DNA from 3 places in the Rhizobium zaerense genome. Region 1 is predicted to be linked to each of the others. Evidence: riboswitches for the same ligand, from Rfam matches in the RefSeq annotation. Region 1 holds a riboswitch; each other region holds the start of a gene.

Evidence for each region. Region 1 has a riboswitch for cobalamin ahead of nrdH (glutaredoxin-like protein NrdH). Riboswitches for the same ligand answer to the same signal wherever they lie in the genome.
Region 2: linked by a shared signal. The riboswitch ahead of bluB (5,6-dimethylbenzimidazole synthase) and the one ahead of nrdH (glutaredoxin-like protein NrdH) in region 1 are both predicted to bind cobalamin.
Region 3: linked by a shared signal. The riboswitch ahead of fdhA (formaldehyde dehydrogenase, glutathione-independent) and the one ahead of nrdH (glutaredoxin-like protein NrdH) in region 1 are both predicted to bind cobalamin.

What each region holds. Positions count from the first base shown of each region.
Region 1 covers NZ_CM132690.1:1,062,088-1,069,280, forward strand. The annotation lists gene ACS4RR_RS05130 (TIGR03862 family flavoprotein) at 1-68, opposite strand, end outside; gene ACS4RR_RS05135 (MerR family transcriptional regulator) at 138-560, opposite strand; gene ACS4RR_RS05140 (heavy metal translocating P-type ATPase) at 632-2,884, shown strand; cobalamin riboswitch at 3,125-3,350, shown strand; gene nrdH (glutaredoxin-like protein NrdH) at 3,631-3,852, shown strand; gene nrdI (class Ib ribonucleoside-diphosphate reductase assembly flavoprotein NrdI) at 3,862-4,266, shown strand; gene nrdE (class 1b ribonucleoside-diphosphate reductase subunit alpha) at 4,245-6,449, shown strand; gene nrdF (class 1b ribonucleoside-diphosphate reductase subunit beta) at 6,687-7,193, shown strand, end outside.
Region 2 covers NZ_CM132690.1:2,747,867-2,755,059, forward strand. The annotation lists gene ACS4RR_RS13290 (hypothetical protein) at 1-249, shown strand, start outside; gene ACS4RR_RS13295 (3-deoxy-7-phosphoheptulonate synthase) at 838-1,905, opposite strand; gene ACS4RR_RS13300 (hypothetical protein) at 2,308-2,889, opposite strand; gene ACS4RR_RS13305 (methyl-accepting chemotaxis protein) at 2,950-4,824, opposite strand; gene ACS4RR_RS13310 (hypothetical protein) at 5,095-5,256, shown strand; cobalamin riboswitch at 5,224-5,411, shown strand; gene bluB (5,6-dimethylbenzimidazole synthase) at 5,454-6,143, shown strand; gene ACS4RR_RS13320 (DUF2865 domain-containing protein) at 6,217-7,193, opposite strand, start outside.
Region 3 covers NZ_JBPWQY020000003.1:156,092-163,284, reverse strand. The annotation lists gene ACS4RR_RS27180 (carnitine 3-dehydrogenase) at 1-400, opposite strand, end outside; gene bcoG (3-dehydrocarnitine:acetyl-CoA trimethylamine transferase BcoG) at 408-1,310, opposite strand; gene ACS4RR_RS27170 (GlxA family transcriptional regulator) at 1,351-2,409, shown strand; gene ACS4RR_RS27165 (LysR substrate-binding domain-containing protein) at 2,384-3,259, opposite strand; gene ACS4RR_RS27160 (DMT family transporter) at 3,372-4,295, shown strand; cobalamin riboswitch at 4,436-4,636, shown strand; gene fdhA (formaldehyde dehydrogenase, glutathione-independent) at 4,856-6,046, shown strand; gene ACS4RR_RS27150 (ABC transporter substrate-binding protein) at 6,135-6,938, opposite strand; gene ACS4RR_RS27145 (putative bifunctional diguanylate cyclase/phosphodiesterase) at 7,044-7,193, shown strand, end outside.

The DNA of each region.
Region 1 (7,193 bases):
GACAACAGTTCGGCAGCCGCGAGACCCGCCGGGCCGCCGCCGATGATCGCAATCCGTTTCTGGTTCATGGATGTCTTCGCCCGATTCTGTCTGCATTCAGTTTTGGCGCGGGCGCGGACCGCCTGCAAGGGCAGCGGTCAGTGGTGCGGATGTGTGCACTGGCCGTGGTCGGCGAGCACCTCGATGACTCGGCATTGGTCGACGCGGCCGTGGCCGCAGCCTTCCACCATGGTTTCCAGCTCGGCCTTCAGCGCCATCAGGCTGCGGATGCGCTGCTCGACTTCGATGAGACGCGCCTTGGCGATGGCGTCGGCCGAGGCGCAGGACTGGTACGGATCATCCTGCAGGGTGAGCAGCGTGCGGATCGCCTCGATCTCGAAGCCGAGTTCGCGGGCGTGGCGGATGAAGGCGAGGCGGCTGATATCGGCGGGCTCGAAGGAGCGCTGGTTGCCCTCGCTGCGGCTCGGCGCCGCGAGCAGGCCGATGCTCTCATAATAACGGACCGTCGGCACCTTGACGCCGCTTTGGCGAGCAGCTTCACCAATGGTGATCTTTTTCATGATTTTCCTCTTGCACCTCTAGTCGCTAGAGGATGTAGGAGGGATGCTTCTGTTTGACAAGGAAGCGGATGATGGCTGAGAGCGAGACACGATACCGGGTTGGCGGCATGGATTGCGCCGGCTGCGCAACCAAGATCGATACGGCGGTCAGACGCGTGGCGGGTGTCGCCGATGTTTCCGTCTCGGTGATGGCGGGCACGATGACCGTCCGGCACGATGGCAGCAGCGATCTCAAGGTGATCGAGAGGAAGGTGACGGGGCTCGGCTATTCCGTCGCGCCGCTTGCTGGAAGCGCTGCGCCTGCGCGCACCCAGGGCTCGCAGCATCGTCACGACCATGGACATGACTGCGGCGATCACGCGGGCCATGACCATGATCATGCAAGTCATGACCACGACCACCTTCACGATCATGGCGAGAAGGAAATCGAGGGGCTGCACGGGCATGACCACGCGCCGATGGCGGGTCTCTGGTGGCAGAGCCGGAAGGGCCGGCTGACCATCCTTTCCGGTGCCGCACTCGTTGCCGCCTACACCGTCGGCCATCTTGTGCCGGCGATTGCGTCCTATGCCTTCATCGTCGCCATGCTGGTCGGGCTGGTGCCGATCGCGCGGCGCGCTATCATTGCCGCCCTATCAGGTACACCGTTCTCGATCGAGATGCTGATGACGATTGCCGCCGTCGGCGCCGTCATCATCAATGCCGGCGAAGAGGCGGCAACCGTCGTATTCCTGTTCCTCGTCGGCGAGATGCTGGAAGGGGTGGCGGCCGGCAAGGCGCGCGAAAGCATCCAGTCGTTGGCGGGTCTGGTGCCGAAGAATGCGCTGCTCGAAGACAATGGGCAGACGCGGGAAGTGCCGGCAGAAAGCCTTTCGGTCGGCGCGACTATCATGGTTCGTCCTGGCGACCGTATCTCTGCGGACGGCATCATCATCTCAGGCGAGAGTGCAATCGACGAGGCGCCGGTGACGGGCGAGAGCACGCCGGTGCGCAAGGGCGTCGATGCCGTCGTTTTTGCCGGCACGGTCAATGGCGATGCGGTGCTGAGGGTTCGCGTCACGGCGGCGGCCGCCGACAACACCATCGCCCGTGTCGTCAAGCTGGTGGAGGAAGCGCAGGAATCGAAGGCGCCGACCGAACGCTTCATCGATCGGTTTTCGCGCTATTACACGCCCGGCGTGGTCGTGGTTGCAGCACTGGTCGCGGTCGTTCCGCCGCTGCTGTTTGCCGGCCCGTGGGGCGAATGGGTCTATAAGGGCCTTGCGATCCTCTTGATCGGCTGCCCCTGCGCACTCGTCATTTCGACGCCGGCGGCAATCGCCGCCTCGCTTTCATCAGGTGCGCGGCGCGGGCTGTTGATGAAGGGCGGCGCGGTGCTGGAAACGCTCGGCAAGGTGACGATGGTCGCCTTCGACAAGACAGGCACGCTGACGGAAGGCAGGCCTCAGGTCACCGATATCATCTCCTTCGGATTGAGCGAGGCGCAGGTGCTGTCGCGCGCGGCGGTGCTGGAGCAGGGTTCCAGCCATCCGCTGGCGCTGGCGATCCTCAACCGCGCCAAGTCAGACGGCGTTCCCGTGCCGCCGGCCTTCGAGCTGGAAGCGCTGGCGGGCAAGGGCGTCAGCGGCAAAGTCGGCGGCGAGACGCTGGACCTGCTGTCGCCGCCCGCCGCCTGTGAGCGCGGGGCGCTCAGTGCTGAACAGGATGCACGCATCGCGGCGCTGAACGACGAGGGCAAGAGCGTGTCGGTGCTGCTCGTCAACGGTGTTGCGGCCGGTCTGATCGCCATGCGCGACGAGCCGCGTGAGGATGCCGAGGCCGGGCTCGCTGCCCTCAAATCAGCAGGCGTCAAGGCAATGATGTTGACGGGCGACAACAAGCGGACGGCAGCAGCCGTTGCCGGCATGCTCGGCATCGACTGGCGCGGCGAGATGATGCCGGAGGACAAGCAGCAGGTCGTCGGCGAATTGAAGCGCCAGGGTTTCATCGTCGCCAAAGTCGGCGACGGCATCAACGATGCTCCGGCGCTGGCGGCTGCCGATATCGGCATTGCTATGGGCGGCGGCACCGATGTGGCGCTGGAGGCGGCGGATGCCGCCGTGTTGCACGGACGCGTTAGCGATGTGGCGCGGATGATCGAATTTTCCAAACGCACGATGCGCAACATCCTGCAGAACATCACCATCGCCCTCGGATTGAAGGCGGTGTTTCTGGTGACGACGATCGCCAGCATCACCGGGCTCTGGCCGGCGATCCTCGCCGATACCGGCGCCACCGTGCTGGTGACGATCAACGCGCTGAGGCTGCTCCGGATAAAAATATAACTTTTCTGACTTCCTCCTCCGGCGCTCGTCACCGGCGGGATGTGCCATCGACGATTCGAGCCAGATCTCGAATCGAAAATCGCGGGACCGGCCATAGGTCGGCTCTCATCGTGGGGGCTTTCTCCACAGCTTGCTTTCTTTAAGCTTTCGTTATCCATGTTTTTCACAGGAACGTAGCGATTTCAAACCTGTCGTAACGCAATGCACAAACCATCCGTTGACGCGAATTTGGATTGGCGTACTATATCTAGTGTTCGAGGTTCCATCGATTCGTGAGGATCGGCGGCTAAGACGGGAATACGGTGCGCCTCGCCATCATGGCGCGGCAATGCCGGAGCTGCCCCCGCAACTGTAAGCGGCGAGCAACTGTCCGATTTCAGGTCACTGGAGCATGATGCTCCGGGAAGGCTGGGGCAGGGTGCTTTGACCCGTGAGCCAGGAGACCTGCCTCGAACGAAACGTCCACGGGCGGGGTGTCCGGAAGATCGCGTTACATGGCTGCGGGGAATCTCCGCATCACGTTTCGCAGGCCTGAGCCTCCGCCCCCGAAACCTTCGTATTGAGCCACTTCGGGGTGAAGTCATGTCAGTATCTCAGTTCAGGCCGCCACCCGCTAGAGGCAGAGGGCGGAGTATGCCCAGCGGCTAAACAGCCGCATAGCTCAAATCATCAGAGATTTTTCGACGGATATCGACAGATTTCCGATCGATCTTCTGCGTCCCAATCGCGTCGTCACGAGGAATATCATGACCATTACCGTCTACAGCAAGCCTGCCTGCGTCCAGTGCACTGCCACCTACCGAGCCCTCGACCGGTTGGGCGTCGATTATGACATCGTCGATATCTCTGAGGATGCCGAAGCGCTCGATCGGGTCCGCAGCCTCGGCTACATGCAGGCGCCTGTCGTCATCGCCGGCGAGCAGCATTGGGCAGGCTTCCGCCCCGACATGATCAGCGCGCTCTCCTGAAGAAAAGCGATGGGCCTGATCGTCTATTATTCCAGCCGATCCGAGAACACCCATCGGTTCGTCGCCAAGCTCGGACTGCGCGCAACGCGCATTCCGGCAGGCGCAGCTGACGCGTTCCATATCCGCGAACCCTTCGTGCTTGTTGTGCCGACCTATAGCGGCGACGGCGGCAAGGGTGCCGTTCCCAAGCAGGTGATCCGTTTCCTCAACGATGCGGAAAACCGAGGACACATCCGCGGCGTGATTGCCGCGGGCAACAGCAATTTCGGCGAGACATACGGGCTCGCCGGCGACGTCATCTCGCAGAAATGCCAGGTGCCTTACCTCTACAGGTTCGAGCTGCTGGGCACGGAGGTGGATGTCGCCAACGTCAAACACGGAATGGAACGGTTTTGGACACGGGAACAACTCTGACGCGGGATGCGGGCGCAAAACCGCATAACACTTTTGCTCATCCCGCCGGCGAACGCCCTTTGAAAGCGGCGGAAATGCTCGACTATCACGCGCTGAACGCGATGCTGAACCTCTATGACGATGAGGGACGGATCCAGCTCGACAAGGATCGAATGGCTGCCAAGCAGTATTTCCTGCAGCACGTGAACCAGAACACGGTGTTCTTTCACAACCTTCGGGAAAAGCTCGATTACCTCGTCACCGAGGGTTACTACGAGCAGGAGGTTCTCGACCAGTATTCCTTCAATTTCGTGCGCGACCTGTTCGACCAGGCCTATGCCAAGAAATTCCGTTTCCCGACCTTCCTCGGCGCCTTCAAATACTACACCAGCTATACGCTGAAGACCTTCGACGGAAAGCGCTATCTCGAGCGTTATGAGGACCGCATCTGCATGGTGGCGCTGGCGCTCGCGCGCGGCGACGAGGGGCTTGCCCGCGACATGGTCGAGGAGATCATTTCCGGCCGCTTCCAGCCGGCGACGCCGACCTTTCTCAATGCCGGCAAGAAGCAGCGCGGCGAACTGGTTTCCTGCTTCCTGCTGCGCGTTGAGGACAATATGGAATCGATCGGCCGGTCGATCAATTCGGTGCTGCAATTGTCGAAGCGTGGTGGCGGCGTGGCGCTGTCATTGACGAACATCCGCGAGGCGGGCGCGCCGATCAAACATATCGAGAACCAATCGTCAGGCATCATCCCGGTGATGAAGCTGCTCGAAGACAGTTTCTCCTATGCCAACCAGCTCGGCGCGCGCCAGGGCGCGGGGGCCGTCTATCTCAATGCCCACCACCCCGATATCATGCGCTTCCTCGATACCAAGCGCGAAAATGCCGACGAGAAGATCCGCATCAAGACGCTGTCGCTCGGCGTCGTCGTGCCCGACATCACCTTCGAACTGGCGAGGAACAACGAGGACATGTACCTGTTCTCGCCCTATGACGTAGAGCGCGTCTATGGTGTGCCCTTCACCGAGATTTCGGTGACGGAAAAGTACCGCGAGATGGCGGACGACGCCCGCATCTCCAAGAAGAAGATCAAGGCGCGCGAATTCTTCCAGGTGCTTGCCGAAATCCAGTTCGAGAGCGGCTATCCCTACATCATGTTCGAGGACACAGTGAACCGGACGAACCCGATCGCCGGGCGCATCTCGATGAGCAATCTCTGCTCGGAGATCCTGCAGGTGAGCGAGGCTAGCGAATATCATGACGACCTCTCCTACAAACATCTCGGCAAGGATATTTCCTGCAATCTCGGCTCGCTGAATATTGCCGCGGCAATGGATTCGGCCGATTTCGGCAAGACGATCGAAACCTCGATCCGGGCGCTGACGGCCGTTTCCGACATGAGCCACATCTCTTCGGTTCCTTCGATCGAGAAGGGCAATGACGAGAGCCATGCGATCGGCCTCGGTCAGATGAACCTGCACGGTTACCTCGCCCGCGAACGCATCTTCTACGGCTCCGAGGAAGGCATCGATTTCACCAATATCTATTTCTATACGGTGACCTATCACGCAGTCCGCGCCTCGAACCTTTTGGCGGTCGAACGCGGCACGAGCTTCAAGGGCTTCGAAAACTCGAAATATGCCTCCGGCGAATATTTCGACAAATATACCGACCGGCTCTGGGAGCCGGCGACGGAGACGGTGAGGGCGCTGTTCGAGAGCTCAGGTATTCACATTCCGACGCAGGAAGACTGGGCCGCATTGAAGACGGCGGTGATGGCCTCCGGCCTCTATAACCAGAACCTGCAGGCGGTGCCGCCGACGGGCTCGATCTCCTATATCAACCACTCGACCTCCTCGATCCATCCGATCGTCTCGAAGATCGAGATCCGCAAGGAGGGCAAGATCGGCCGCGTCTACTATCCGGCGCCGTTCATGACCAACGACAATCTCGACTATTATCAGGACGCCTATGAGATCGGGCCGGAGAAGATCATCGACACCTATGCGGCGGCGACCCAGCATGTCGACCAGGGCCTGTCGCTGACCTTGTTCTTCCGCGATACGGCAACGACGCGCGACATCAACAAGGCGCAGATCCACGCCTGGAAGAAGGGCATCAAGACGATCTACTACATCCGCCTTCGCCAGATGGCGCTGTCCGGCACCGAGGTGCAGGGCTGCGTGTCTTGTACACTGTAAGTTGATATTTCGCGCCGGAGCATTTTCCCCTCACCCTAATCCTCTCCCCGTTCTGACGGGGAGAGGGGACTTGCCACACGAACCGGCAATAAAGACGGAAAAGGGCGCGGCATGTCCTCTTCGCCCCGCTGGCGGGGGTCCGTAGGACGGGTCGAGACCAGTGGCTCGACCCAGGCAACGGTGCCGGCAGGCGGATGAGGGGCAAATCCGGACACATTTCTCAAGAGGGACGACCTAATGAACATGCAAATCAAACCCGCCTCCCGCGTGCGCGCCATCAATTGGAACCGCATCGAGGACGACAAGGATCTCGAAGTCTGGAACCGGCTCACCGGCAATTTCTGGCTGCCGGAAAAGGTGCCGCTTTCCAACGACATTCCCTCCTGGGCAACGCTGACGCCGGCCGAGCAGCAGCTGACCATCCGCGTCTTCACCGGGTTGACGCTGCTCGACACGATCCAGAACGGCGTCGGCTCCATCCGGCTGATGGAGGATGCGGTCACCCCGCACGAGGAGGCGGTACTTTCCAACGTCTCCTTCATGGAAGCGGTGCATGCGCGCTCCTATTCCTCGATTTTCTCGACGCTGTGCTCGACGCCTGATGTCGATGATGCCTATCGCTGGTCGGAGGAGAACGAATTCCTGCAGCGGAAATCGGCGCTGATCATGGAGCAGTATCGCTCCGGCGATCCGCTGAAGAAGAAGGTCGCGAGCGCCTTCCTCGAAAGCTTCCTGTTCTATTCC
Region 2 (7,193 bases), 1.7 Mb from region 1:
CTGGATGGTCGAGCAGGGGCGTTTGAACTCATATCGAAGGATAAGGGGAAAACCGGCTCGATTACCGGCGAAATCAATGGCGAGGCATTTCAACTCGATATGTTCGGATCGAAGAGCCGTGAGTGCATGACGGAAGAATGCAGATGGGGCTTGAAGTGGACTTACGAAAAAGAGCGCGACGACATGCGTACCTATTACAGGGTCGCGACTGAACACGAGCCCGATTCAATGCATCCATGGCTCTATTAAATCTACTCCTATTCCGCGTGCCGGTGATCCGGTCCCGAGCTCCGCCCATGATGGCGGGGCGGTGGGTTAGTAACCCCACGCTGCTTGGGGATCGGCGACTTCGCGGATGATTGGACGAGAAATCTGATATTGGCCTTGGTTCCAATCAGCCTACCGGTACCAACAGCAGCGCCATAGTAATTGTTATAGCCGACCTCGCTGTTGGCAATTGCGGCGAACTTAGCGCCCATCGCGAGCGGCATTGCGGCCAGCGCCACGAATGCGACGACAGGCCCGAGCACCGGCGAAGTGGTGACGATCGATTGAGCACCGTTGATAGCCGTCTCCACAAACGAAGGTATTTTCCGACCAAGCCGGCTCCGACGACAAATGACGTGCCCGCGAAATATGCGCCTGTGTCGGCCCATCTGGTCGCTCCATCATCAGACACCTGCATTTGGCGGCTGTGGCTCGTTGGGATGAATGGGCATGAACTGGCGGTCACAGCCAGCGGCAGTGTCGCCATCGGCGTACCGTGAGATAACCGGGTTGCCCCCACCGCCCTGTAATGGGCGGCGGGTTTCTGCCCGCTGCGTTTAATGCTGACTATCAGGCTGCGACGGCTGCCTTGCGCCGGGCGCGGGCGGACTGCGCCAGGTCTTCCAGCGTCGCCACCGACATATCCCAGTCGATACAGCCGTCGGTGATGGACTGGCCGTAAACCAGCGGCTTGCCGGGAACGAGGTCCTGGCGGCCAGCGACGAGGTTGCTTTCGATCATCATGCCCTTGATGTCGCTATTTCCGGAGGCAATCTGGGTGGCAACGGATCTGACGACGAGCGGCTGGTTCATCGGGTCCTTGCCGCTGTTGGCATGGCTGGCATCGATGAGGATGCGCGGGGCCACGCCGAGCTTGACGGCTTCGCTCGTGACGGATTCGACATCGGCCGTCTCATAGTTTGGCCGCTTACCGCCGCGCAGGATGATGTGGCAGTCCTCATTGCCTGTCGTCGAGGCGATTGCTGCCTGTCCGTCTTTGGTCACTGCCGGGAAGTGATGCGGCTGCGAGGCGGCGAGGATGGCGTCGAGCGCGACGCGCACACCACCATCGGTGCCGTTCTTGAAGCCGATCGGGCAGGAAAGGCCGGAGGCAAGCTGGCGGTGGACCTGGCTTTCGGTCGTGCGCGCACCGATCGCGCCCCAACTGACGAGATCGGCGATGTATTGCGGCGTGATGGTGTCGAGGAATTCGCAGCCGGCCGGAAGGCCCATGGCATTGATATCGAGCAGCAGGCGTCTCGCAATCCTCAGCCCTTCCTCGATGCGGTAGCTGCCGTCGAGATGCGGGTCGTTCATCAGGCCCTTCCAGCCGACGGTCGTGCGGGGTTTTTCGAAGTAGACGCGCATGACGATCTCGAGATCGCCGGCGAAGCGGCGGCGCTGTTCCGCCAGCCGTTCGGCATATTCCCTGGCGGCAACGGGATCGTGGATGGAGCAGGGGCCGATGACGACGATCAGCCGGTCGTCTTCGCCCTGCAGGATCTTATGGATCGCATCACGGTTACTGGTCACGGTCTTACTGACATCAGCATTGCGGGGAATTTCCGCGATGATATCGGCGGGTTTGGTCAGCGGGGTGATTTCGACGATACGCAGATCGTCAATGGTATCAGACACGGTATGGCTCCTGTTTGGTCATACCCGGGCGGAACAAAAAAACCGCCAGGTAGACTAGCGGCTGTTCGGGTTGTCGTCGCGTCGAATTCAGTTACGCATGGACCCGCATCCGCTGAGAGTAGCGGTACCAATAAAATCGCGAGGCGCAGATTGATGTGATCGACATGAGAGGTATGTAGTGTCACGGCCACGCGTTGTCACGCAGAATTTTCGGCCTGAAAATCCGGCGTTCCCCGAGATGGCAACGGCTTCTGCGGAAGGGAGACCCCCGGCGAGGCAAGAAGCGCGTCGCACTCGATCTCGTGCAGGCGACGCGCTCTAAGCTTTGTTTAAACCTGTCGCCCTAAAGATGCTTCCGGGCGACGGTCGTTCGCACTGTTCCAGAAGACTCAGTTCCTGAGATCACAGGGCGTCGACGTTCACGCCGACGGTGATGGCGCCGATCGGTGTTCCCTTGTCGTCTGATATCGTGACGCTTGCCTGCGACTGCAGTGTCTGGGTCGACTCATCCTTTTCGATCTCGTCGACGAAGACGGCGTCCTTGCCGGCTCCGAAGGACTTCTGGAACTTGGCCTCGTCGCCCTGCCAGTAATCCGATGTGGTGTCGCTTTGACCGACATTCAGGCCTTTTGTATCCATGACGAAGATTTCCGTGATCTTGCCGCCGGAAGCCTCCTTCTTCCCCTGAAGGAATTTCGACAGTGCGTTGTTGAGCACACCATCGATCATCGAGTGGTCTGAGCCATCGACTTCGGCACGCCACTTCTTGTCAAGGGCGTCGACATCAGCAGCATTGAGATTGGCGTTGGCAGCGTTCTGCGCCTTGATAGCCTCGATGATGGCGGGGTCGTTAAGCCAGGGCTTTACATCGCTTGTCACGTAGTCGGAGATCGGGGCAAGCTTGGCATCCTGTGCCATGGATACGCCCACGGGCATGGCAAATGCGGTGCAGGCCAAAAGAAATGCGGGCACGATTTTCTTCATAAGCGTTTCCTTCCTGATTATAGGTTGCTGAGAACTAAGGCTTATCGGATGCAGGCGACGTCAAAACTCCTCCCAGGCACCGGGAGCAGCGGCAACGGCGGCATTGCCTGCATGACGCTGCATGACGGCTCTGGGCTCGGGACGAGCTTGGCGGGCGGCTTGAACGGGTTTGGGCTGGCTGGCGGTAGACCCACCGACCACGAACCTGCCGGCCGAGTCCTGCAGCAGGCGTCCTTGCGACAGCAGTTCGTGGCAAGCCGCGTTGGTTTCCTCGACCATTGCCGCGTTCTGCTGTGTCGTCTGATCCATCTGGTTGATTGCGCTGTTGATTTCCTGCAGGCCCGTCGCCTGTTCGCGATAGGATTGGACGATGGAAGCGATGCTATCGCTGATGCGGTTGATCTGCTCCTCGATCTTCAGCAGGGCGTCACCGGTTTCGTTCACCAGCCCGACGCCCGCGGCAACTTCCTGGCCGGATACGTTGATCAGGTTCTTGATTTCCTTTGCGGCATTTGCCGACCGCTGAGCGAGTTCACGCACTTCCTGCGCGACAACAGCAAAACCCTTGCCGGCCTCGCCGGCGCGCGCCGCCTCGACACCGGCGTTCAGCGCCAGCAGGTTCGTCTGGAAGGCGATTTCGTCGATGACGCCGATAATGCGGCCGATCTGGCTCGAGGAGGTTTGAATCCGGTCCATCGCGCCGATTGCATCGCGCACCACCGTCGCCGAGACATGAGCGCTCCGCTTTGTCTCCTCGACCAACTGCCCGGCATTTTCAGCCCGTTGCGACGATGTTCTGACCGTGGTGGTCACCTCATCCAGTGCCGCAGCGGTCTGTTCCAATGCTGCTGCCTGTTGCTCGGTCCGCCTGGCGAGTTGATCCGCGGAGTTCGCCAGCTCGCTGGAGCCGGTTTCAACCGCCACGGAAGCGGTCTTTATCTCTGTCAGAGCGGCCGCGACCGCATCGACCATGTTGTTAAAATCCTGCCGCAATTTATCGAATTCGGGACCGAGATCGGCCAATTGTATCGAGAAATCGCCGGCGGCAAGCTTTTCCAATGCATTTGCGAGAGAGGTCATGACCAGCCGCTGGGTGTTGCTGGCTTCTTCGGTGAACAATACATTGCGCGCCCGTTCGGCGTCGAGCGAAGCGCTCTGCTCGGCAGCGGCCTGCTCTCTCTCGACCTTCGCAATCGCCTCGTGGCGGAAGACTTCCAACGCGCGTGCCAGAAAGCCGATCTCGTCGCCATTTTCCCTGTAGGTGACGGGAGAGGCCAGGTCGCCTTTCTGCAACGCGCTGATTCTCTCACTGAGGATCCTGATGGGCCGGCCAACGAGGCTGCGCATGGCGAGAAGGAAGGCAACGACGGCTATGGCGGTGATCGCGGACTGCGTGAGCAGCGAAATGAGAACTTTCTGCCTGACTTCGGAAGCGATTTTTTCGACGGACCAGTTCGTGACGACGTAACCGGTGGCCTTGCCCGACTTATCCAGCGGGAGCGGCGCGATGATCGTCACGACGCCGGCAGATATTCTACCGTCATCGATGGTCGTCTTTTCCGGTTTCGCGCTCAGGCTCTTCGCCAGATCGGTTGGTGCCGGCAAACCACTGACGCCATCGCGCGCCCAGGTATCGACGGCGGCAGGTTCGGCGTTGAATGCGGCAAACTGCACGAGATCGAGCGAGGGGTCGTCGCGGTAGAGCGAATAAGCCTCTCGAACGGCGTTCGCCTTCCCCCATTTCACGCCGCCCGCTGCCAGAGAGGCAAATTGCTCGGCATCCTTGGACCAGTTCGCCTTGGCGCCATCGATCAAGGCCCGGGTTTCGTACATCCAGGTATAGGTGGCGAAAGCGGAAATGCCGCAGAGGTTCACGGCAACGATAATCGCCGCCAGCTTGGCGGTCAGAGGCATCGTTTTCAAAAATTGGAACATTCCGCGGCGGCCTAGAATTGCGGCTCAGTCGGACATGTTCCGGACTGGCGTATCAATACGGGCATCGACGCTGACGGTCACATCATGAGCCCTCATGCCCATGTCCTGATAGCAACCCAAAACGCGTAAACGCAGTGTGTATTTGATGTGTGAATAAATCATAAAGTAGAATGGTGCTGGGGTACATGCGGGTCGTTTCACCCTGGCGCCTGCGGGCGCCAAGCCCAGCGAACCGGCGGGTACTGTCGTATCGTGCTGGACGGTGGAGGGATGGAGATACGCTGGGCAACGGCATTGATCGCGGTTGCCTGGCTGCTGTCGGCGTCATCGACATCGCCGAAGGCCATGCAGCGTGTCGGCGGCGTCATGCGGGCCGCCTTGCCGCCGCCGCGCTTTCCTGAAATAGATGCGCCGTCAGGTGCCCGCCGGTAAGGCGGGAGAATCGGGAATCCGGTGCAAAGCCGGAACGTGCCCAACGCTGTAAGGCCGACGTTTGCCGCTTCATCACGCCACTGGCTTCTTGCCGGGAAGGCTGCGGCAGACGGATGACGCCCAGTCAGAAGACCGGCCTGGCTAGATAGACCGATCCGCGCGGACGGCGGGGCGGTTGCGTTGTTGGGGATTTGACGATGCGACCCTTTGATGAGGATGCCCTTTCGGCGGCGTCCGGTTTTTCCTTGGCCGAACGCGAGGCCGTCTATCATGCGATCATGACGCGGCGCGACGTTCGCAGCCAGTTCCTGCCTGATCCCTTGCCAGACGATGTCGTGGAGCGTCTGTTGACGGCCGCCCATCACGCGCCGTCGGTTGGTTTCATGCAGCCGTGGAATTTCATTCTGGTGAAAAGCCCGACTGTGCGGGCGCGCGTCCGGAATGCCTTTGCCAGCGCCAACGAGGAGGCGGCGCTGATGTTCGAAGGCGAACGGCGGCAGGCATATCGTTCGCTTAAGCTCGAAGGCATTACGGAGGCGCCGCTCGGGATCTGCGTGACCTGCGATCCCACCCGCGGCGGCAGCGTGGTGCTGGGGCGTACGCACAATCCGAGGATGGATAGCTATTCCACAGTCTGCGCCATCCAGAACCTCTGGCTTGCCGCGCGGGCGGAAGGGGTCGGCGTCGGCTGGGTCAGCATCTTTCATGAAGGCGACCTGAAGAGCATTCTCGGCATACCCGAGCATATCGAGGTGGTCGCCTGGCTCTGTGCCGGTTTCGTCGATCGGCTCTATGACGAGCCGGAACTCTCCGTCAAAGGCTGGCGGCAGCGGCTGCCGCTTGAGGAACTCGTCTTTCATGATGGATGGGGACGAAGCGAGCCCTAAATAAAGTGCGTCGCATCGAAGACGCATGTCGTAGTCCCAAAACCGCCGCGCGGTTTGGGTGGCTTGATTGATATCACTGCTGTTGTTGTGGTTGCGGGCCCGGCGTTGCCGGATTGGTGAGGTCGATCGAGCCCTGATCGCCGGCGAGAAACTGGGGGCCGACCTGACGGACGCGGTTCTGCGTCGGATCGTAGGGGCGCTCGGGAACGGATGGTTGCGGCGCAGCTGCGGCATCCTTCGCCGGGGGATTGGTGCGGATAGTGGTAATGGAGCTCTGCTGCGGTGGTTCGCTCACCACCTGCTTGCCGCGCATCTCCTCATAATAGGCGGTGAGATTGCAGGCGCAGGAGGACTTTTCCCCGGGCGTGCGGTTCTTGTAGGCAAAGGCATTTTTCATGGCGCTGTAGGGCGTGCCCGTTGCGACCGAGATCATGTTCGAGGCTTCGGTGCTCGTCACGTCACGATAGAACAGTTCGGTCTCGATGCCCGGGCACATCTTGGCGCAGGTCTGTGCGTCGCGGCCGAAATCGACCGATGTGGCGTTCGAACTGATCGGAAAGAAGCCGCCGTCACAGCTGCGCACGCACATGGTGCTGACCGGCGAGAGCATTTCGGCCCGCGGCACGCCGTAACGCGGATCGACCTCTTCACCGCCGCCGAGCGGAATAAAGGTGTCGGTGCGCATCGCCTGTTCTTCGACGCTCGGGGCGAGGTCGTCGGCGCTGCGATCGCTCGGGGCATAGAAGTTTTCGCTGTTGCAGCCATTGCGGTCGAGAGCGGCGGTCAGCTCGCGGCGCGCGTCCTCATTGCCGTCGGTCTGGTTGCGCAGCTCGTCACGGCGGTCCTGGAGATAGCGGATGTTGTCGATCATCCGGGCTTCGGACTGCGACAGCTCGGCGCAATAATCGGCATTTTCGCCGCCGATGACGACCATGCTGCCCGAGGTGCAGCCGTTGCCGCGCAGCTCGTTGCGGACCTTGCGCAGCTCGAGGTTCTGCTCGGCCATGGCGCTGGCATATTGGCGCGCTTCCGGACCGTTGGTATTGCCGA
Region 3 (7,193 bases), on a different replicon from region 1:
GGCGCTCAGGATATTTCATGTCGCGCTGCAGGTCGGTCGGCAGCAGGCCCGAGGTGGAAGAGCCGATCAGGGCGTCCGGTCGTGCCACGGCGTCGATCTCGTTTAGCACACCGCGCTTGAGGTCGAGCCTTTCGGGCACGCTTTCCTGAATCCAGCCGGCGCCGGCAACAGCCTCTTCCAGCGTCTTGCAGAAGGTGAGCTTGCCGCGCGGCGGCAGGGGTGCGCCGGTCAGCATGGCATAAGCTTTTTCGGCATTGGAGACGACTTCGCCGACGATGCGGCTCGCCTCCGGATGCGGGTCGAACACATCGACGTCGATCCCGGCCAGCAGGAAACGCGCGATCCATCCACCGCCGATGACGCCGCCGCCGATGCAAGCCGCCTTGCTGATCCCTGTCATGCCATCCTCAGCGCTTCGTCAGTTTGAGTTTCTTGCGAACGTCTTCCGGACCGATGATCCGCGCACCCATGCCCTCGACCACCTGTACGGCCTTTTCGACGAGCTCAGCATTGGTGGCGAGCTGGCCCTTGCCGACAAAGAGGTTGTCCTCCAGGCCGACGCGCACGTTGCCGCCCGCCAGCACGGCTGCCGCTGGATAGGCCATGGCGTTGCGGCCGATCGAAAAGGCCGAGAAGGTCCAGCTCTCAGGCACGTTATTGACCATCGCCATGAATGTATTGAGATCGTCGGGCGCACCCCATGGAATGCCCATACAGAGCTGGATCAGCACCGGATCTTCGATCAGGCCTTCCTCGGCAAGCTGCTTGGCAAACCAGAGATGGCCGGTGTCGAAGGCCTCGATCTCCGGCCGCACGCCGAGATCCGTCATCTTCTTCGCCATCGCCCGCAGCATGGCCGGCGTGTTGGTCATGACATAGTCGCCGAGGTTGAAGTTCATCGTGCCGCAGTCGAGCGTGCAGATCTCAGGCAGGCATTCGGCCACATGGCTGACGCGCTCGGTAGCGCCCGCCATATCCGTGCCCTTCGGGTTGAGGGGAAGGGGGCTTTCGACATCTCCGAAGATCAGGTCCCCGCCCATGCCGGCGGTGAGATTGAGGACGACGTCGACATCGGCCGAGCGGATGCGGTCGGTAACTTCCCTGTAGAGGTCGTTGCGGCGGCTGGCGGCTCCTGTTTCCGGGTCGCGCACATGACAGTGAACGATCGCGGCACCGGCCTTTGCCGCATCGATGGCGGAATCGGCGATCTGCTTGGGAGTGATCGGCACGTGGCTGGATCTAGAAACCGTGTCACCGGCGCCGGTGACGGCGCAGGTGATGAAGACATCGCGGTTCATCGCAAGAGGCATGTTTTTGTTCTCCCTCGTCTTGTGCCCATTACGCGACAGGATGGATGACGATGCGTTGCAATTTCGGAAGCAATCGATACATTATCGGAACTCCAGGGAGGTGGCCTTGCTACAGCGATCGACCGAACGGCTCGATATCGACCTTCTCGTCCTGCCGGACGCGAACCTGATCCTGATCGCCTCGGTCATCGAGCCGTTGCGCGGCGCCAACCGCATTTCCGGCAGCGAGCTCTATCGCTGGCGGCTGCTGACCCCGGACGGAGCACCGGTGCTGACCACCAGCGATATCGCCGTGCCCGCGCAAGGCGCTTTCAAAGCGACCACCGAGAATACGCCACTGTTCGTGCTGGCTAGTTACAACTGGCGCCGAAGTGCTACGCCGGCACTCAAGATGCAGCTCTCCCAGGCCGCCCGCTATCGCACGGTGATTGCCGGCATCGAGTCCGGCACATGGCTGCTGGCTGAAGCCAGCCTGCTCGACGGGTTACCGGCGACCGTTCACTGGGAGGATTACGAGGATTTTGCGCTCGCCTATCCCGAGGTGCGGGCCGTCAAGGATCGTTTCGTCATCGACGGCAAGCGGCTGACGACCTCGGGTTCGCTTCCGACCGTCGACCTGATGCTGGAGGTGATCCGGCAACGGCAGGGCTATTCGCTGGCGCTCGAGGTCAGCCGGCTGTTCCGTTACGAGCAGCCGTCCTTCCATGCCGATGAATCACTTTCCGCAGCCGCTGCCGGACTGCGCATGCACGATCCCCGCGTGACGCAGGCAGTACGGCTGATGGAGGAGCATATCGAGCAGCCTCTGATCCTCACGCGGCTGGCCAGGCGGGTGGGCATCAGCGCTCGGCATCTGCAGGATCTCTTCCAGCAGAGCATCGGCGCACCGCCGCATGTGCATTATCTCGCGCTGCGCTTGAATGCGGCGCGCCGCAAGGTGATCGAGACGGCAGCCTCCTTTGCCGACATCGCGGCGGCGACCGGCTTCAACTCAGCCTCAGCCTTTGCGAGAAGCTACAGGGCGAGTTTTTCCGAGAGCCCGTCCGAGACCCGGCGCCGCTTGCGCCGCCGCGTCACACCATCGGAGATGCGGGCATAGGCTGGAACGCGTCCCGTATCATTTCGGAAAGTTCCCGGACGGCCTCGCTGGAACGGTAGGTGCTCCGGCGGAGCACGACCTTGGAGGAATCGACCGGCGGGAAACCGTCTTCAGCGGTGAGTTCCCGGCAGCCGGGCGGAATGCTGCTGCGGGAAAGCGTGGTGACGGCAAGGCCCGCGGTCACGGCATTCTTCAGCCCCGAACCGGTATCGGCGATGAAAGCGATCCGATAGTTGCGGCCGATCTGCTCCAGCGACCGGAGCGCAAAATCGCGTGACCAGGTGGAGTTGCGATAGGTCGCTATCGGCAGGGGATCGATGTCGTGCAGCCGGTGCACCATCGATGTGACCCAGACCGTGGGATCGATGCAGATGACCTCGCCTTTGGTCTCATCGCTCCAGTCGAAAACAACGGCCAGATCGAGCTCGTCCCGCTCAAGGGCAGCGAGGTTGCGGACGGTATAATCGCAGGACACGGTGACCTCGACGGCCGGGTGGCGTACGGCGAAAGCCGTGAGCGCCGCCGGCAGCACCGTCTGGCTGTATTCCTCGGGAATTCCGATGCGTACCGGCCCGTCCAGCGGTTTGCTGCGGATCGTCGCGGCGGCCTCGTTCAGGAGATCGATGATCCTGCGGGCATAGGGCACGAGCTGTATGCCCTGGCGTGTGAGCAGCACACCGCGGGCGCCACGCTCGAACAGCGTTTCGCCGATCGTCTGCTCAAGCCTCTTGATCTGGGTGCTGACGGCCGACTGCGTCCGCCCGATGCGCTGGGCAGCGGCGGAGAAATTGGAGGTTTCGGCAACGACCAGGAAGGTTCTCAGCAGGTCGCTCTCAATCGGCTCATGCATGGAATAGCCATAGAAAAAATCGATGATAGTCATCACTACTATTCGTTTGTCTGATGTCAATTCTCAGCGCACAAAAGAGCCGCGTTCGACTTCCTTCTTTGAGAATATCTGCGTGACCATTGAAAATCCGGCCAGACGCCTCGCAGGCAGCGAGCACGAGAAGGGTGTGCTTCTCATCATTGCCGCGACACTTGCCTGGAGCGCGAGCGGTGTTTATTCGCGACTCCTGACCACCGACGTATGGACGGCGATCGCCTGGCGGTCGTTGTTCGGAGGCCTGTTCCTGCTGATCCCCTGCCTTTTCCTCGAAGGGGGCATCTCGCGGCGACAATGGGGTTCCGTCTTCCATCCGTCCAGCCTTGCGATGATCGCATGCCAGACCTTCAGTCAGGGATGCTTCATCGGCGCGCTTTACATGACCACCGTCGCCAATGTGACGATGATTTATGCGACCGCGCCCTTCATCGCAGCCATGCTCGGCTGGGTCATCCTCAAGGAGAGGGTTGCCCGGCGGACACTGATTGCTGGCGGCATCTCTTTCCTCGGCGTCGCCGTCATCGTCGCCTCTTCGATCGGCGGCGGGACTGGTCTCGGCGACCTGCTGGCGCTCGGCATGACCGCGTCCTTCGCGCTGGTCATTATCATCCCGCGCATCAGTCCCGACGTGCCGAGCCTGCCGCCGACCGTGATCAGCGCCTTCTTGACGCTCGTCATCTTCGCTCCGTTCGGTTCGGTCGGCTCGCTCGACCTGCACAACTGGATCGTTCTTGCCGCCTTCGGCGCGACCAATTTCTCCCTCGCGCTGGTGCTCTTCCTTGCCGGGGCGAAGCGAATGCCGCCGGCGGAGGCGGCGCTGATCGGCACGATGGAAATCGTGCTCACGCCCTTCTGGGTTTGGCTGCTATTTTCCGAAGAGCCGCCCGTCGCCACCTTTTTCGGCGGCGCGATCATCCTCGCCGCGGTGTTCTGGCACACGGCACTCGACGTCAGCCGCAGCCGGCGACCGTCGCGCCTCAAGTCTTTAGGCGACGATTAAATCTTTCGGGACGAACCGGAAAACCGCCGTATTCGCGGGATCAATTATTTCCGCCACGCAGCGCTGTTGCGACTTTGCGACTGTCGTCTTTGAGTTGCGCCCATGTCGTTTTCTTGATCGCTGTTTTCCGTCAGGCGTGGTTTGTTTGTGGTGTCCAAGGCGCTATCTCGCAAACTGGCGAAATGGACCATTGGCAAGCCGGCCCGATGCCGGCGCTGCCCCGCAGCGGTAGAAGAACTGAAATCCTCAAGGAAATCGCCGGATCGACATCCGGAAAGATATCGAGATGGATCGGAAGGAGATTCTGGAGCCGGAAACCAGCTCTTGCGCAGCAAATCGACGGATTGCGGCAGACGGTCACGAGCGGAAAGACAGGCGAAAACCGTTGCGCTCACTCCTCTACTGCATCCAATCTGTCCGTTTTGAAAATTCGAATATCGCCCGGTGCGGCGGTATCCGCGTGTTTTGGACACCGGGCTGCAGAGGAGGCAGGCCGGAGGGAAGTTGCCATCGACTGCATCGGTTGCAGATCGAGGCATTCAAACAAGTGGGAGGAATCCATGAGCAAAAATAGAGGCGTCGTCTATCTCCGGCCGGGCAAGGTCGAAGTTCGCGACATCGACGACCCGAAGCTGAAAGCGCCCGACGGCCGCCGCATCGAACACGGCGTCATCCTGAAGGTGATCTCGACCAATATCTGCGGCTCCGATCAGCACATGGTTCGCGGCCGCACGACGGCGATGCCGGGCCTGGTCCTCGGTCATGAAATCACCGGCGAGATCATCGAGAAAGGCATCGACGTCGAGATGCTCGACATCGGCGATATCGTCTCGGTGCCGTTCAATGTCGCCTGCGGCCGCTGCCGCTGCTGCAAGTCCCAGGATACAGGCGTCTGCCTGACGGTAAACCCGGCCCGCGCCGGTGGCGCTTACGGTTATGTCGACATGGGCGGCTGGATCGGCGGACAGGCACGCTACGTCACCATTCCCTATGCAGATTTCAACCTGCTGAAAATCCCCGATCGGGACAAGGCAATGGCGAAGATCCGGGATCTCACCATGCTCTCCGACATTCTGCCCACCGGCTTCCATGGCGCCGTGCGTGCCGGCGTTGGAGTAGGCTCGACCGTCTACGTCGCCGGCGCCGGCCCGGTCGGCCTTGCGGCTGCCGCCTCGGCTCGCATTCTCGGTGCTGCGGTCGTCATGATCGGTGATTTCAACAAGGACCGTCTGGCACACGCGGCGAAGGTCGGTTTCGAACCGATCGACCTGTCCAAGAGCGACCGTCTCGGCGACATGATCGCACAGGTCGTCGGCACCAACGAAGTGGACAGCGCCATCGATGCGGTCGGCTTCGAGGCACGCGGCCACTCGGGCGGGGAACAGCCGGCGATCGTCCTCAATCAGATGATGGAGATTACCCGCGCCGCGGGTTCGATCGGTATTCCCGGCCTCTACGTCACCGAGGATCCGGGCGCCGTCGACAATGCCGCCAAACACGGCAATCTTTCGCTCCGCTTCGGCCTCGGATGGGCCAAGGCGCAGTCCTTCCACACCGGCCAGACTCCGGTGATCAAATACAATCGTCAGCTCATGCAGGCGATCCTCCACGACCGACTGCCCATTGCCGATATCGTCAACGCCAAGGTCATCCCGCTCGACGATGCCGCCGCTGGATATGAGAGCTTCGATCATGGAGCGGCGACAAAATATGTCCTCGATCCGCACGGTGAGGTCGCGAAAGCCGCGTAGCGGTTACGACTGAGGACTTTACACAATAGGAATGGTCGGCGGTAAACCGGCCATTCCGCATTTGCCACATGACAATTTGATTGACGAATTACTGGATGCTGAACGGGAAATATTTTGCGTTGATCATATCGTAGGTCCCGTCCGCCTTAATACTCTTCAGGGCTTCGTTCAGGCGCGTTAGACGCTCCTTGTCGTCCAGGCGCAGCGCGATGCCGGCACCTTCGCCGAAGTACGTGACGTCGACCAGATCCGGCCCTTTGAACTCGCAGCAGGTTCCCGCCTTGGTGTTGGCGATCCAGTCGTAGATGGCGAGTTTGTCCTCCAGGATGATATCGACGCTGCCATCCGACAACCCCTTGTACAATTCTGGCGAAGACCGGAAGACCTTCTTTTTCATCTCCGGATAGAGATGGTTGGCGTAGGATTCCTGCGCCGTCGACGACGTCACCCCGAGGATCTTGCCGCTGAGGCCGGCGGGGCTGACATCATTGATCGACGAATCCTTCCGAGCGATGAACACCGACGGGCTGTTATAGTATTTTTCAGTGAAGGCAACCTTTTGACGCCGCTCAAGGCTCATCGACATGGATGAGATGATCGCGTCGTATTTGTCGGCAACGAGATCGGGGATAATGTCGTCCCACTTCTCGATGATGAATTGGCATTCGAACTTGCCAACCTCGCACAGCGCATTGGCAATATCGATGTCGAAGCCCTGAAGCTCGTTATTTGCATCGAGATAGTTGAAGGGCGGAAACGCACCTTCGACGGCAATTCTCATCGGTATGCGATCTTGCGCAGCCACCTCGAACGGCGAGGCGGCCAAAAAGATACCGATCCCGCCTGCCATCAGCGCTCCGCGCAATATAGTCCGTATGGATATGCGCAACATCGTCAGGAGCTCCTTGGGGCGTAGTCGATCTCGCCCTATAGTGGGCCGCAGCCTTTAATTCTACGTGAACGCTTCTTTGTTAGCTTCGACGAATACGCCCACGTCGTGGTGTTCAGGGGTCCAGGCTTGCACATCGTTCTTCCTTCCAGCTCCAACACGTTTCAGAAATCCTGGATCGCTTCGGGAAGAATTCTGTTTCTGATTGCCGTCAGCGGACTTGGCGCTATCGGTCTTGTCGTGCTTTCGGCACTGTGG